3 regions of the Streptomyces sp. NPDC031111 genome follow, and region 1 is predicted to be linked to each of the others. Evidence: riboswitches for the same ligand, from Rfam matches in the RefSeq annotation. Region 1 holds a riboswitch; each other region holds the start of a gene.
What was found. A riboswitch is a leader RNA that binds a small molecule or an ion and turns the genes downstream of it on or off. The one in region 1 is predicted to bind cyclic di-AMP.

Region 1 (4,537 bases):
GGCGGCGGCCGTGCGGGCCCTGGTGCCGCCCGTCACGCGCTGCCGGGTCCTGCGGTGCGCTGCCACCTGGACTCCTGCTCCTTTCCGACGACCGCCGGGAGCGGACCCCCGTCCGTCGGTCCGGCGGCGGGGGGTGCACAGGGGGAGCCGTCCGCCGCCGGACCTTTCTCGGCGGTGGTGGCCGGCTGCCGCCCCTGGTCCGGGCGGCGGTGGAGAGCCGGTCACCTGGGGGAGGACGCTAGGCCCGGCCGCGCCGCCCCGGTAACGGGTTGTGCGGAACTGGCGCGACCGGACCGACGGGTGACCGTAAGTGACCGCGATCCGGTCCCGGCTTCGTCGCCTTCACTCTGTGTGATGACCGATGTGGGGAAGGGCGGGGAGGTGAGGGCGGCGGACTGCTATGGGGTGGGGATGGTTAGGCTCCGGCCCCATGGACGTACTCATCCACCTCTTCGTCGGTCTGCACATCATCGGTATCGCCTCGCTCCTCGGCGGCTTCCTCACCCAGATCAAGGCGATGGGCCAGGGCACCGCCCGGTTCGTCCCCGCGATGCTGCACGGCGCGCTGACGATGCTGGTCACCGGTGTGGTGCTGGTCGGCCTCAACCAGGCGCAGGACTACTCCGTCGACAACATCAAGATCGGCGTGAAGCTGGCGCTGCTGATCGTGATCCTCGGCCTGGTCTATGTGAAGCGGGACGAGGAGAAGGTGGACAAGGGCATGTTCGGCCTCGTCGGGCTGCTGACCACGGCGAACGTCTTCATCGCCGTGCTCTGGACCTGACCCCTGTCCACCTCCGGCGCCCGGTGACGATCAGGCCGGGCGCACGATGCTGTGGATCGAGGACTCGCCGTCGTAGTAGATCGACTCCTCGCGGACGTACGTACCGGGCTTCGGGGCGTGGATCATCATCCCGTTGCCGATGTAGATGCCCACGTGGGTGATGTCGTCGTAGAAGAAGACCAGGTCACCGGGCTGGGCCTGGGAGACGGGGACCGTCGTGCCCGCGTCGACCTGGTCGTAGGTGGTGCGCGGGATGGTGACGCCGGCGGCCTTCCAGGCGGCCTGGGTGAGGCCGGAGCAGTCGTAGGAGCCGGGGCCGGTGGCGCCCCAGACGTACGGCTTGCCGATCTGCGCGCGGGCGAAGGCGAGGGCCTTCTCGGCCTTGGCGGCGTACGAGGAGTCGGTCGACGTCGACGGGGAGGTGGTCGAGCCGGAGGACTCGGACGAGCCCGAGGTGCCGCTGTCCTGCTGGGCCGCCTCCTGCTGGGCGGCCTCCTCCTCGGCCTGCTGCTCCGCCTGCTGCCGGGCGAGCTCGGCGGCCTTGCGGGCGGCCTCCTCCTGCTTCTTCTTCTCGATCGCCGCCAGCCGCGCCTTCTCCTCGGCGGTCAGCTTCGACATCAGCTCGCGCGCGTCGGCGAGCTTCTTCTGGACGGTGGCCTTGGCCGTCTTCAGGTCGCCCTGTGACTCGGTGAGCGTCTCGAGGCTCTTGGTGGCCTCCTGGCGCTTCTTCATCGTCTGGGACTGCTGTGTGACGTAGTCGTCGACCGCCTGCTTCTGGCGGCCGGTCATCCGGTCCATCACCTGGCGCTGGTCGAAGATGTCCTGCGGCGTGTCCGCGAGCAGGAAGGTCGCCGTGTCGGGGACGCCGGCACCGGTCCGGTACTGGGCGGCGGCGAAGGAACCCAGCTCCTCCCGCGCCTCGTTGAGCCGCTGCGTGCGCTTGGCCACGTCGTCGAGGAGGGTGTCGACGCGCGTGCGCTGCTTCGCGGTCTTCTCCTTGGCCGCGTTGTACTTCTCGGTCGCCGACTCCGCCTGGCGGTACAGGTCGTCGACCTTCTTCTCCACCTCCTCCAGGCTCGGCCTGTCGTCCGAGGGGGCGGCGTTGGCCGTCTGGGACAGCAGCGCCACGGAGGTCAGGGCGGCGGTGGCGAGGGCCGGGGTCCGTATGCCTGCCACGCGCGGGCCGGGGGTGCGCGACTTGCGGTGCGACGCCAAGGGAGGCGACTCCTTCCAGTGCTCCGCCTACCGGGTTAGCTGTCGGGTTCGGGCGGGTGGTGCTTCGGAAGGGTTGCCCTACGGCCGCTCCACGAAGGAGTGGGCCGATTCACCCCAAGGTCTCGGTGGGTCCCCGGCTCCGGCTGCCACGGCGGGCAGTGACGGACTCGGCGGGGGCCGCGCGGCCCGGCGGGGTTCGCCGGTGGGGGTCGTACGGCCCGCCCGCACCGTAGCCAACTGGTGTGGCGCCTGTGAAGGTTGATGGGTGATATGCCCGATACATTTTCGTGACCTTGTGCGTCCGGTCACTCAGGGTGCGGGTGCGGTGCCGGCGGGTGTGCGTTCCGGCCCGACGGCCGGAAACCAGGGATGTTCCCGGGGTGGCCCCGGGTTGTCGGTGCGGCGCCCTAGACTCGGAGAGCGATGAGCAGCCTCTTTGACGACAGCTTCCTGGCGGACCTCCAGGCCCAGCGGGGCCCCTCGGACGAGCCCCCGCCACCGCCCGAGGACGAGCACGTACCGGAGCAGATTCCGGACGACCTGTTCGGCGGGAAGTTCGACGTGCCGCCGGAGAGGGACGCCTACTACCGCGACGGCGCCCCGCGCCCGGTGATCGACTCCGCCGCGCTGCTGGAAGGGCTCAACGACAACCAGCGCGCCGCCGTCGTGCACTCCGGCTCCCCGCTGCTCATCGTGGCCGGCGCCGGCTCCGGCAAGACCCGCGTGCTCACCCACCGCATCGCCCATCTGCTGGCCGAGCGGCACGTCCACCCGGGCCAGATCCTCGCGATCACCTTCACCAACAAGGCCGCGGGCGAGATGAAGGAGCGCGTCGAGCAGCTCGTCGGCCCGCGTGCCAACGCCATGTGGGTCATGACGTTCCACAGCGCGTGCGTGCGCATCCTGCGCCGCGAGAGCAAGAAGCTCGGCTTCACGTCGTCGTTCTCGATCTACGACGCCGCCGACTCCAAGCGGCTGATGGCCCTGGTCTGCCGCGACCTCGACCTCGACCCCAAGCGCTTCCCGCCGAAGTCCTTCAGCGCCAAGATCAGCAATCTGAAGAACGAGCTGATCGACGAGGAGGACTTCGCGGCCCAGGCGGGCGACGGCTTCGAGAAGACCCTCGCCCAGGCCTACGCGCTGTACCAGTCCCGGCTGCGCGAGGCGAACGCCCTCGACTTCGACGACCTGATCATGACGACGGTCAATCTGCTCCGCGCCTTCCCGGACGTGGCCGAGCACTACCGCCGCCGCTTCCGCCACGTCCTGGTCGACGAGTACCAGGACACCAACCACGCCCAGTACGCCCTGGTCCGCGAGCTCGTCGGCACCTCCGAGCACCCGGTCGACGTACCGCCGGAGGCCGAGGTCCCGCCCGCAGAGCTGTGCGTCGTGGGCGACGCCGACCAGTCGATCTACGCCTTCCGCGGCGCGACGATCCGCAACATCCTCCAGTTCGAGGAGGACTACCCGGACGCGACGACGATCCTGCTGGAGCAGAACTACCGCTCCACGCAGACCATCCTGAGCGCCGCCAACGCCGTCATCGAGCGCAACGAGTCGCGCCGGCCGAAGAACCTGTGGACCAACGCCGGCTCGGGCGCCCGGATCACCGGGTACGTCGCCGACACCGAGCACGACGAGGCGCAGTTCGTCGCCGACGAGATAGACCGCCTCACGGACGCGGGGGAGGCCAAGGCGGGCGACGTCGCCGTCTTCTACCGCACCAACGCCCAGTCCCGTGTCTTCGAGGAGATCTTCATCCGCGTCGGCCTGCCCTACAAGGTCGTCGGCGGCGTCCGCTTCTACGAGCGCAAGGAGGTCCGGGACGTCCTGGCCTATCTGCGGGTGCTCGCCAACCCCGAGGACTCGGTGCCGCTGCGCCGCATCCTCAACGTCCCCAAGCGGGGCATCGGCGACCGCGCGGAGGCCATGATCGACGCCCTCGCACAGCGCGAGAAGATCAGCTTCCCGCAGGCGCTGAAGCGCGTCGACGAGGCGTACGGCATGGCCGCGCGGTCATCGAACGCGGTGAAGCGGTTCAACACGCTGATGGAGGACCTCCGTACGGTCGTGGATTCCGGGGCGGGCCCGGCCACGGTGCTGGAGGCGATCCTCGAACGCACCGGCTACCTCGCCGAGTTGCAGGCCTCCACCGATCCGCAGGACGAGACCCGGATCGAGAACCTCCAGGAACTCGCCGCTGTCGCCCTGGAGTTCGAGCAGGAGCGCGGGGAGGGCGAGTCGGTCGCGCTGTCCGACTTCCTGGAGCAGGTCGCCCTGGTCGCCGACTCCGACCAGATCCCCGACGAGGACGAGGACGGCTCCGGCGTCATCACCCTGATGACCCTGCACACCGCCAAGGGACTGGAGTTCCCGGTCGTCTTCCTCACCGGCATGGAGGACGGCGTCTTCCCGCACATGCGCGCCCTCGGCCAGACCAAGGAACTGGAGGAGGAGCGGCGCCTGGCGTACGTCGGCATCACGCGTGCGCGGGAGCGGCTGTACCTGACCCGCTCGACGCTGCGCAGCGCGTGG
Region 2 (4,537 bases), on a different contig from region 1:
CCACGAGTTCGCCTTCCCCCTCCCCATCTACGCCATCTGCGACCTGCTCGGCGTCCCGCGCGAGGACCAGGACGACTTCCGGGACTGGGCGGGCATGATGATCCGTCACGGCGGAGGGCCGCGCGGTGGCGTCGCCCGGTCCGTGAAGAAGATGCGCGGGTATCTCGCCGAGCTGATCCACCGCAAGCGCGAGGCGCTCCCCGCCGACCCCGCCCCCGGCGAGGACCTCATCTCCGGCCTCATCCGCGCCTCCGACCACGGTGAGCACCTCACCGAGAACGAGGCCGCCGCGATGGCGTTCATCCTGCTGTTCGCCGGTTTCGAGACCACCGTCAACCTGATCGGCAACGGCACCTACGCCCTGCTGACCCACCCCGGTCAGCGTGAACGTCTGCAACGGTCCCTCGCCGCCGGGAAACGCGGTCTGCTGGAGACCGGCGTCGAGGAACTCCTGCGCTACGACGGTCCGGTGGAGCTGGCCACGTGGCGGTTCGCCACCGAGCCGGTCACCATCGGCGGGCAGCACGTCGCGGCCGGTGACCCGGTCCTCGTCGTCCTGGCCGCCGCGGACCGGGATCCGGAACGGTTCGCCGACCCGGACCTGCTCGACCTCGGCCGGCGCGACAACCAGCACCTCGGATACGGCCACGGCATCCACTACTGCCTGGGCGCCCCGCTGGCCCGCCTGGAGGGCCAGACCGCGCTCGCCACCCTGCTGACCCGTCTGCCGGACCTGCGGCTCGCGGTGGAACCGGCCGAACTCCGCTGGCGGGGCGGCCTCATCATGCGCGGACTGCGCACCCTCCCCGTGGAATTCACTCCTGTCCCCACGGCAGGACCCGCGCAAACATGACACGCCCTCAACTCTGTGATCTTCACGTGATCTGCGCGGCATGAACTTGTGACAAGTGATCGTCTGCCGATACGTTCACCCATCAAGTGCGGTGTATCGGTATCCCTTCGCCGCGCCGGTCATTGCTGTCTCGCGAAAGGTCTCCGCATGCTCTCCGGGAACGGTCGGCACCGTCGCCCCCGCCAGGCTCCGGCTCTCCTCGTCGCGGCCGGAGTGACCGGCTCCGCCATCGCGATCCCGCTCCTCGGGGCGGGCAGCGCCAGCGCGGCCGACGGCTCGACCTGGGACCGCGTCGCCGAGTGCGAGAGCGGCGGCTCCTGGAGCCAGAACACCGGCAACGGCTACTACGGCGGCCTTCAGTTGACCCAGGACGACTGGGAGAACTACGGCGGCCTGGACTACGCGCCCAGCGCCGACCAGGCCAGCCGGGGCCAGCAGATAGCCGTGGCCGAGAGGGTCCTCGCCGACCGGGGGGTCGGCGCGTGGCGGGCCTGCGGACTGCTCGCGGGCCTGAACCAGGACTCGGCGTCGGCGGACATCGACACGGGCGTGTCGGAGGACCCGACGTCGGACCCGTCCGGCTCCTCGGACGACTCCTCCGACTCCTCGGATTCATCCGATTCCTCGGACTCGTCCGGATCGTCCCACTCCGGTGAATCGTCCGCTTCCTCCTCTCCGTCGGCCACCGCCGACCCGTCGTCCGATGGTGAGGATTCGGCCGATGAATCGGCTGAGTCGGACAAATCCACCGAGTCGGGCGGCGATTCGGACACCGGCTCGGACGACGGATCCAGCGCCTCCCCCTCCGCCTCGGCCACCCCGAAGAGTGACGAGTCGGACAAGTCCGGGCAGAGTGAAGGTTCTTCGGCGGTCACCGAGGGGCAGAACAGCGGCAATGGCCGCCACCGCGGCGCCAGTGCCGAGGAGGGCGCGGGTGCGGACCGCACGCCCGGTTCGTCCGGCCGGCATGCCTCGCGCGGAACCGACGCATCCCGCGACGCCGCCGACGGTTCGTACACCGTGCGCACCGGCGACAGTCTGTCGTCCATCGCCGACTCCCTTGAGCTCGACGGCGGATGGCGGTCGCTCTACGCCGAGAACGAGCAGGTCGTCGGCGCCGACCCGGACCTCATCCTGCCCGGCCAGGAGCTCGAGGTCGGGGTCGAACCGGGCGAAAGGTGACACCCGAAAGGGCATGGACGCGGCGGTAGTTGGCGTCATGGTTCGCGGTGAATGTCCGGTTTAAAGGCTGTGAGAGATAGGTCTCAGAAGCCCTGATCGTCTTTGAAATTCCGCGGATCGCGTGTCTACGGTCGTGACCGCTCGCCACCGCGGGCCCCGGCTGCCGCCACGCCGAATCCTGCCAGTGGCAGCACGGGAACAGTCGTCGCGTCATGCGCCGTAGGCAGGAGCGGGGGACCCAAGGTAAGCGCCGTGTCCGGGCAGTTGACGCCGGATCCGGCTTGGGGTGAAGCCGCGTCCCGGGAGGGACGTGGCCGGGCAACTCAACCGGCCCGAACCCGACAGCTCACCTCGCAGGCGTCGGTGAGGGGATCCATCCATGCTGTTTTCCGGCAAGGGCAAGCACCGTCGTCCGTCCAAGGCCACCCGCGCGATCGCCGTCGCCGGTGTCGCCTCCGCCGCCGTCGCCGCCCCGCTGATGGCGGCCGGCAACGCCTCCGCCGCCACCGCCTCCGAGTGGGACGCCGTCGCCCAGTGCGAGTCCGGCGGCAACTGGTCCATCAACACCGGCAACGGCTACTACGGCGGTCTGCAGTTCTCCGCCTCCACCTGGGCCGGCTACGGCGGCACCCAGTACGCCGCCACCGCCGACCAGGCCACCAAGGCCCAGCAGATCGAGATCGCCGAGAAGGTCCTCGCGGGCCAGGGCAAGGGCGCCTGGCCGGTCTGCGGCAAGGGCCTGTCCAACGCCGCCTACACCGGCTCCGCCTCGGACGACTCGGGCTCCTCGCAGAGCACCGGCTCCACCGAGACCCGTGAGGCCGAGCAGAAGGCGTCCCGCTCCGCCGAGCGCCCGGCCGCCGAGCCGAAGGCCGAGAAGAAGACCGTCACCACCCCGACCGGCAAGAAGGTCGCGAAGGGCGACGGCGAGTACAAGGTCGTCAAGGGCGACACCCTCAGCTCCATCGCCGCCGAGCACGACGTCGAGGGCGGCTGGGCCAAGCTGTTCGAGCTGAACGACGACATCGTCGACGACGCCGACCTCATCTACCCGGGCCAGCAGCTGCACCTGAAGTAAGCAGCAGCGGCCTCCCCGCTCCCCGCCCCGGTGCGTTTTCCCCCGTACGCACCGGGGCGGGGTTTTCACGTCATGACCGGCACCGGTTCCGTCCTGTTTCCGGGAAACGTCTTTGTTCCGTTCGGAAACAATTTACTCTCGGTTCTGTCCACGGGACGGTCGACCGCTGGCCGATCGCCCGGAGCCGGTTAGGCTCGGTCTCGCAAGACCCCCCGGGGTCCTGCTCACCCGCGTCACATCCAAGAAGGAGATGCTCGTGCCGTCCATCGACGTCGTCGTAGCCCGGGAAATCCTGGACTCCCGAGGCAACCCCACGGTCGAGGTCGAGGTCGGCCTCGACGACGGCAGCACGGGTCGTGCCGCCGTCCCGTCCGGCGCCTCCACCGGCGCCTTCGAGGCCATCGAACTCCGTGACGGCGATGCCAACCGTTACCTGGGCAAGGGCGTCGAGAAGGCCGTACTGGCCGTCATCGAGCAGATCGGCCCGGAGCTCGTCGGCTACGACGCCACCGAGCAGCGCCTGATCGACCAGGCGATGTTCGACCTGGACGCCACCGACAACAAGGGCTCACTCGGCGCCAACGCCATCCTCGGCGTCTCGCTCGCCGTCGCCCACGCCGCCTCCGAGGCCAGCGACCTGCCGCTCTTCCGCTACCTGGGCGGCCCCAACGCGCACCTGCTCCCGGTGCCGATGATGAACATCCTGAACGGCGGCTCGCACGCCGACTCCAACGTGGACATCCAGGAGTTCATGATCGCCCCGATCGGCGCGGAGTCCTTCTCCGAGGCCCTGCGCTGGGGTGCCGAGGTCTACCACACGCTGAAGAAGGTCCTGAAGAGCAAGGGCCTGGCCACCGGCCTCGGCGACGAGGGTGGCTTCGCCCCGAACCTCGGCTCCAACCGTGAGGCCCTCGACCTCATCCTCGAGGCCATCAAGGAGGCCGGCTACACCCCCGGCGAGCAGATCGCCCTCGCCCTCGACGTCGCCGCGTCCGAGTTCTACAAGGACGGCTCCTACACCTTCGAGGGCAAGGAGCGCTCCGCCGCCGAGATGACCGAGTACTACGCCGAGCTCGTCGACGCGTACCCGCTCGTCTCCATCGAGGACCCGCTGTTCGAGGACGACTGGGAGGGCTGGAAGACCATCACCGCCAAGCTCGGTGACAAGGTCCAGCTCGTCGGCGACGACCTGTTCGTCACCAACCCGGAGCGCCTGGCCCGCGGCATCGAGGAGGGCGCCGCCAACGCCCTGCTGGTCAAGGTCAACCAGATCGGCTCGCTGACCGAGACCCTGGACGCCGTCGAGCTCGCCCAGCGCAACGGCTTCAAGTGCATGATGTCCCACCGCTCCGGCGAGACCGAGGACGTCACCATCGCCGACCTGGCCGTCGCCACCAACTGCGGCCAGATCAAGACGGGCGCCC
Region 3 (4,537 bases), on a different contig from region 1:
GCCGCCGACGGGCGGCGCGGCACCGAATGGGCCTTCGAGGGCCATGAGGCCGTCGACGGCGAACTCCGCCTGCGCTTCCGCGACGACGGACTGACCGTGACCCTGCACTACCGGATGCGCGACGACGTGATCGAGCGCTGGGTGACCCTGAACAACCGGGGCCCGGCGGTCGAGCTGCTGCGCGCGGACTCCGCCACCTGGACCCTGCCCGACCGCGAGCACTGGCGGCTGTCCCAGCTGCACGGCCGCTGGGCCGCCGAGTCCCGGCTGACCCGCGCGCCGCTCATCCACGGCGAGAAGGTCGTCGGCAGCCGCCGCGGCCACACCGGGCACCAGCACCTGCCCTGGGTGGCGCTCGACACCGACGCGACCGAGGAACGCGGCGAGGTCTACGCCTGCGCCCTGGGCTGGTCCGGGTCCTGGCGCATCGCGGTGGCCCAACTCCCCGACGCGCGCGTGCAGATCACCGGCGGCGCGGGACACGACGACTCCGGCCTGCTGATGCTCGGCACGGACGAGACGTACGTCACACCGGTCTTCGCCGGGCTGTGGAGCGACGGCGGCTTCGGCGGCGCCAGCCGCGCGTGGCACGCCTACCAGCGGACGTACGTCGTCCCCGACGCGGGCCGGGACCGGCCGGTGCTGTTCAACTCCTGGGAGGCCACCGGGTTCGACATCTCGGAGGAGCAGCAGCGGGCGCTCGCCGCGCGGGCCGCCGGGATGGGCGTCGAACTGTTCGTGGTCGACGACGGCTGGTTCGGCGCCCGTACGAGCGACCGCGCCGGGCTCGGCGACTGGACGCCCAACCCCGACCGCTTCCCCGGCGGCCTGAAGCCGCTCGCGGATCATGTGCACGGGCTCGGCATGCGGTTCGGCATCTGGGTCGAGCCGGAGATGGTCAACCCGGACAGCGACCTGTACCGGGCGCACCCGGACTGGGTGCAGTTCCAGCCGGGGCGGCGGCGCACGGAGTTCCGCAACCAGCTGGTCCTCAACCTCGCGCGCGAGGACGTCCGGGAGTACCTCTGGGAGCGGCTCGACGGGCTGCTCTCCGGCACCCCCGTCGACTATGTGAAATGGGACTTCAACCGCTGCTTCACCGACGCCGGCTGGCCGGACGACCCGTATCCGCAGCGGCTGTGGACCGACCATGTGCGCGGCCTGTACGCCCTGCTGGACCGGCTCCGGGCCGCCCATCCGGGCGTGGCCTTCGAGTCCTGCTCGGGCGGCGGCGGCCGGATCGACCTCGGTGTCCTCTCCCGTACCGACCAGGTGTGGACCTCGGACAACACCGACCCGCTCGACCGGCTCGCCATCCAGCACGGCTTCAGCCAGCTCCACCCGGCCCGGGTCATGGCCGCCTGGGTCACCGACAGTCCGAACGCGATGCTCAACGGGCGGGTCAGCCCGCTGCGTTTCCGGTTCGTCAGCGCCATGGCCGGGGTGCTCGGCATCGGCGGTGATCTCACCCGGTGGACGGGGGAGGAGCTCGCCGAGGCGCGGGAGTGGGTCGCGCTGTACAAGGAGATCCGGCCCCTCGTCCAGCGCGGTGACCTGTACCGGCTGCGCCCTCCGGAGGGCGGGCTGAGCGCGGTGCAGTACGTCCTCGGCGACCGGGCCGTCGTCCTGGCCTGCCTCCAGGCGCAGCACTTCGGAGAGCCCGTCCCGGCGCTCCGGCTGCGCGGCCTCGATCCGGACGCTTCGTACGAATGCCTCGAAACCGGCGAAACCCATCGAGGTGCCGTATTGCTGCACCACGGGCTGCGCACCGGTCTGCGGGGGGATCTGGATGCGGCGGTGTTCCGGCTGCGACGTCTGCGGCCGGGCGATTCAGGCGTTCTGTCCGATTAGGGAGTTTCGGCGGCTTCGCCATAACGTGCCCCGATAGAAAGGGAGATGGGAAAGGGGTGCGTGAGCATCGTCATATCCGTGACGATGTGTTGTCGCCATGCTCACGTAATTCTGGCGAATGACAAGGGAATTCACGGCGGAATCAGAATCCCGGTTGACGCTGGGTGACGTCATTTCCCCCTGTGGATCACGGAAAAACGGGTTCGCGGTGAACCTCGCGCTTGTCCCTTCGCGTCCGGGTCGCTTACGTTCGCCACCGATCCGGACGGACGCCTAATCCTGCCGCCGCCCGGAGCCTTCACACACTGACCCGTGCACGGCAGGAGCGGGGGACCCACAGGTACGACTGCCTGTTCCGGTTCCCGGAACGGCTTGGGGTTAAGCCGCGCGAAAACGCGGCCGGGCATCTCCAGTCCGAACCCGACAGCTCACCTCGTAGGCGCCGGAGAGGAATTCGTCATGCCCGCGAAGGGTAAGCACCGCCGTACCAAGGCCCAGCGTTTCACCCGCTCCATCGCCGTCGCCGGAACCGGTGGCGCCGCACTCGCCCTGCCGCTTCTCGGCGCCACCGGCGCGCACGCCGCCACGCCGCAGGCCGCCCCCGAAAAGGCAGTCCAGTCCCTTTCCGTGGCAGGCCAGAAGGCCACCGCCGAAAAGAGCGACGACGGCCGCACGTACATCGTGAAGGCCGGCGACTACCTCGCCAAGATCGCCGAGACGGAGCACGTCGACGGCGGCTGGAAGAAGCTCTACGCGGACAACCGCGAGGCCATCGGTGGCGACCCGTCGCTCATCCACCCCGGCCTGAAGCTCTCCGTCGACGGCAAGGCCGCCCCGAGCGCGCCGAAGAAGTCGTCCGCGCCGAAGGCCGCGGAGCCGAAGGCCGAGCAGCCCGCCGAGAAGCAGGCCGAGCAGCCCTCCTCGGACGCCTCCGCGCAGACCACCACCGCCGACCAGGCCGCGAGCACCTCCGGCTACTCCTCGCCGGTGCCCGGCGGCAGCCTCGGCACCGCCTACAAGGTGGCCGGCAGCATGTGGTCCAGCGGCTACCACACCGGCGTCGACTTCGCCGTCCCGACCGGTACTTCGCTGAAGGCCGTCGGCCCGGGCACCGTCGTCTCCGCCGGCTGGGCGGGCGCGTACGGCAACCAGGTCGTCATCCAGCTCGAGGACGGCCACTACGCCCAGTACGCCCACCTGTCCTCGCTGTCCGTCTCGGCCGGCCAGACGGTGACCGGCGGTCAGCAGGTCGGCCTCTCCGGCTCCACCGGCAACTCGACCGGCCCGCACCTGCACTTCGAGATCCGCACCACCCCGAACTACGGCTCGGACGTGGACCCGGTCGCGTACCTCTCCTCGAAGGGCGTCTCCATCGGCTGACCCCCGAGACAACCTGCCTGACACGCGCGCCGAAGGCCGGACCCCGATCCCCGGGTCCGGCCTCCGGCGTATTCCGGAGTTGGCCAACATTTTGAGGGTGTCTTATCTCACCGCACGTCAACCCTTCCTTACGGTCGCGTAGGTCACATTCCAAGGTGAATCATGGATCGCTGTGGCAGACGATTCGAAGAGTGACAGCAGAGCAGTGATCGGGTCGTACGTGGCGCTGGGGGACAGCTTCACCGAGGGCGTCGGCGACCCCGGACCCGACGGGGCGTTCGTCGGCTGGGCCGACCGGTTCGCCGTCCTTCTCGCCGACCGCAGGCCCGAAGGCGACTTCCAGTACACGAATCTCGCGGTGCGCGGAAAGCTGCTGGACCAGATCGTGGCGGACCAGCTGCCCCGGGCCGTCGAACTCGCCCCCGACCTGGTGTCGTTCTGCGCGGGCGGCAACGACATCATCCGTCCCGGCACCGACCCGGACGAAGTGGCCGAACGCTTCGAGCGGGCGGTCGCCGCGCTCACCGCCGTGTCCGGCACGGTCATGGTGACCACGGGGTTCGACACCCGCGGCGTCCCCCTGCTGAAGCATCTGCGCGGCAAGATCGCGACATACAACGGACATGTGCGGGCCATCGCCGACCGCTACGGCTGCCCCGTGCTCGACCTGTGGTCCCTCAGGAGCGTCCAGGACCGCAGGGCCTGGGACGCCGACCGGCTGCACCTCTCCCCCGAGGGGCACACACGCGTCGCGCTCCGCGCGGGACAGATCCTCGGCATGGAGATTCCCGCCGACCCGGAACAGCCCTGGCCGCCCCTGCCGCCCCGCGGCACCCTCGAGGTCCGCCGGGACGACGTCCACTGGGCCCGCGAGTACCTGGTGCCGTGGATCGGCCGCCGCCTGCGCGGGGAGTCGTCGGGCGACCACGTGACCGCCAAGGGGGCGCTGTCCCCGGACGACATCAGGGAACGGATCGCCTCGGTGGCGTGACGGCCGCCTCGTCCGGCACAGCCGTATCCGGCACCGCGGTACCGGACCGGCCGCACATAATGGAATGTCTGACCGACTCCACCTGGAGGTACCGTGGCCGGTTCCCGTTCCCAGCGCTCCGGGCCGAGCGCCCTGCGGCCCGAGGCCTTCGGCGCGGACCCGAGCGGCGAGCGCATGGCGCGCATCCGCAGATCCCCGCACTTCAAGAACGGCGTGTTCCAGAACCCCGGGGGCGCCGCCCGGATCCGCCCCTCGGGGTCGACACGCGACCTGGCGAAGATCTACTTCGACAGGGACGCCCGCTCCCGCCGCGCC

Region 2: linked by a shared signal. The riboswitch ahead of ACZ470_RS31835 (transglycosylase family protein) and the one ahead of ACZ470_RS05565 (C40 family peptidase) in region 1 are both predicted to bind cyclic di-AMP.
Region 3: linked by a shared signal. The riboswitch ahead of ACZ470_RS10195 (M23 family metallopeptidase) and the one ahead of ACZ470_RS05565 (C40 family peptidase) in region 1 are both predicted to bind cyclic di-AMP.

Annotation. Positions count from the first base shown of each region.
Region 1 covers NZ_JBVIGS010000002.1:398,713-403,249, forward strand. Annotated here, with positions in the region: gene ACZ470_RS05555 (C40 family peptidase) at 1-66, opposite strand, end outside; gene ACZ470_RS05560 (hypothetical protein) at 431-784, shown strand; gene ACZ470_RS05565 (C40 family peptidase) at 815-1,999, opposite strand; cyclic di-AMP (ydaO/yuaA leader) riboswitch at 2,007-2,163, opposite strand; gene pcrA (DNA helicase PcrA) at 2,423-4,537, shown strand, end outside.
Region 2 covers NZ_JBVIGS010000019.1:99,028-103,564, forward strand. Annotated here, with positions in the region: gene ACZ470_RS31825 (cytochrome P450 family protein) at 1-853, shown strand, start outside; gene ACZ470_RS31830 (transglycosylase family protein) at 1,001-2,035, shown strand; cyclic di-AMP (ydaO/yuaA leader) riboswitch at 2,241-2,410, shown strand; gene ACZ470_RS31835 (transglycosylase family protein) at 2,415-3,113, shown strand; gene eno (phosphopyruvate hydratase) at 3,370-4,537, shown strand, end outside.
Region 3 covers NZ_JBVIGS010000003.1:717,827-722,363, forward strand. Annotated here, with positions in the region: gene ACZ470_RS10190 (alpha-galactosidase) at 1-1,851, shown strand, start outside; cyclic di-AMP (ydaO/yuaA leader) riboswitch at 2,145-2,308, shown strand; gene ACZ470_RS10195 (M23 family metallopeptidase) at 2,311-3,231, shown strand; gene ACZ470_RS10200 (SGNH/GDSL hydrolase family protein) at 3,437-4,222, shown strand; gene ACZ470_RS10205 (MBL fold metallo-hydrolase) at 4,316-4,537, shown strand, end outside.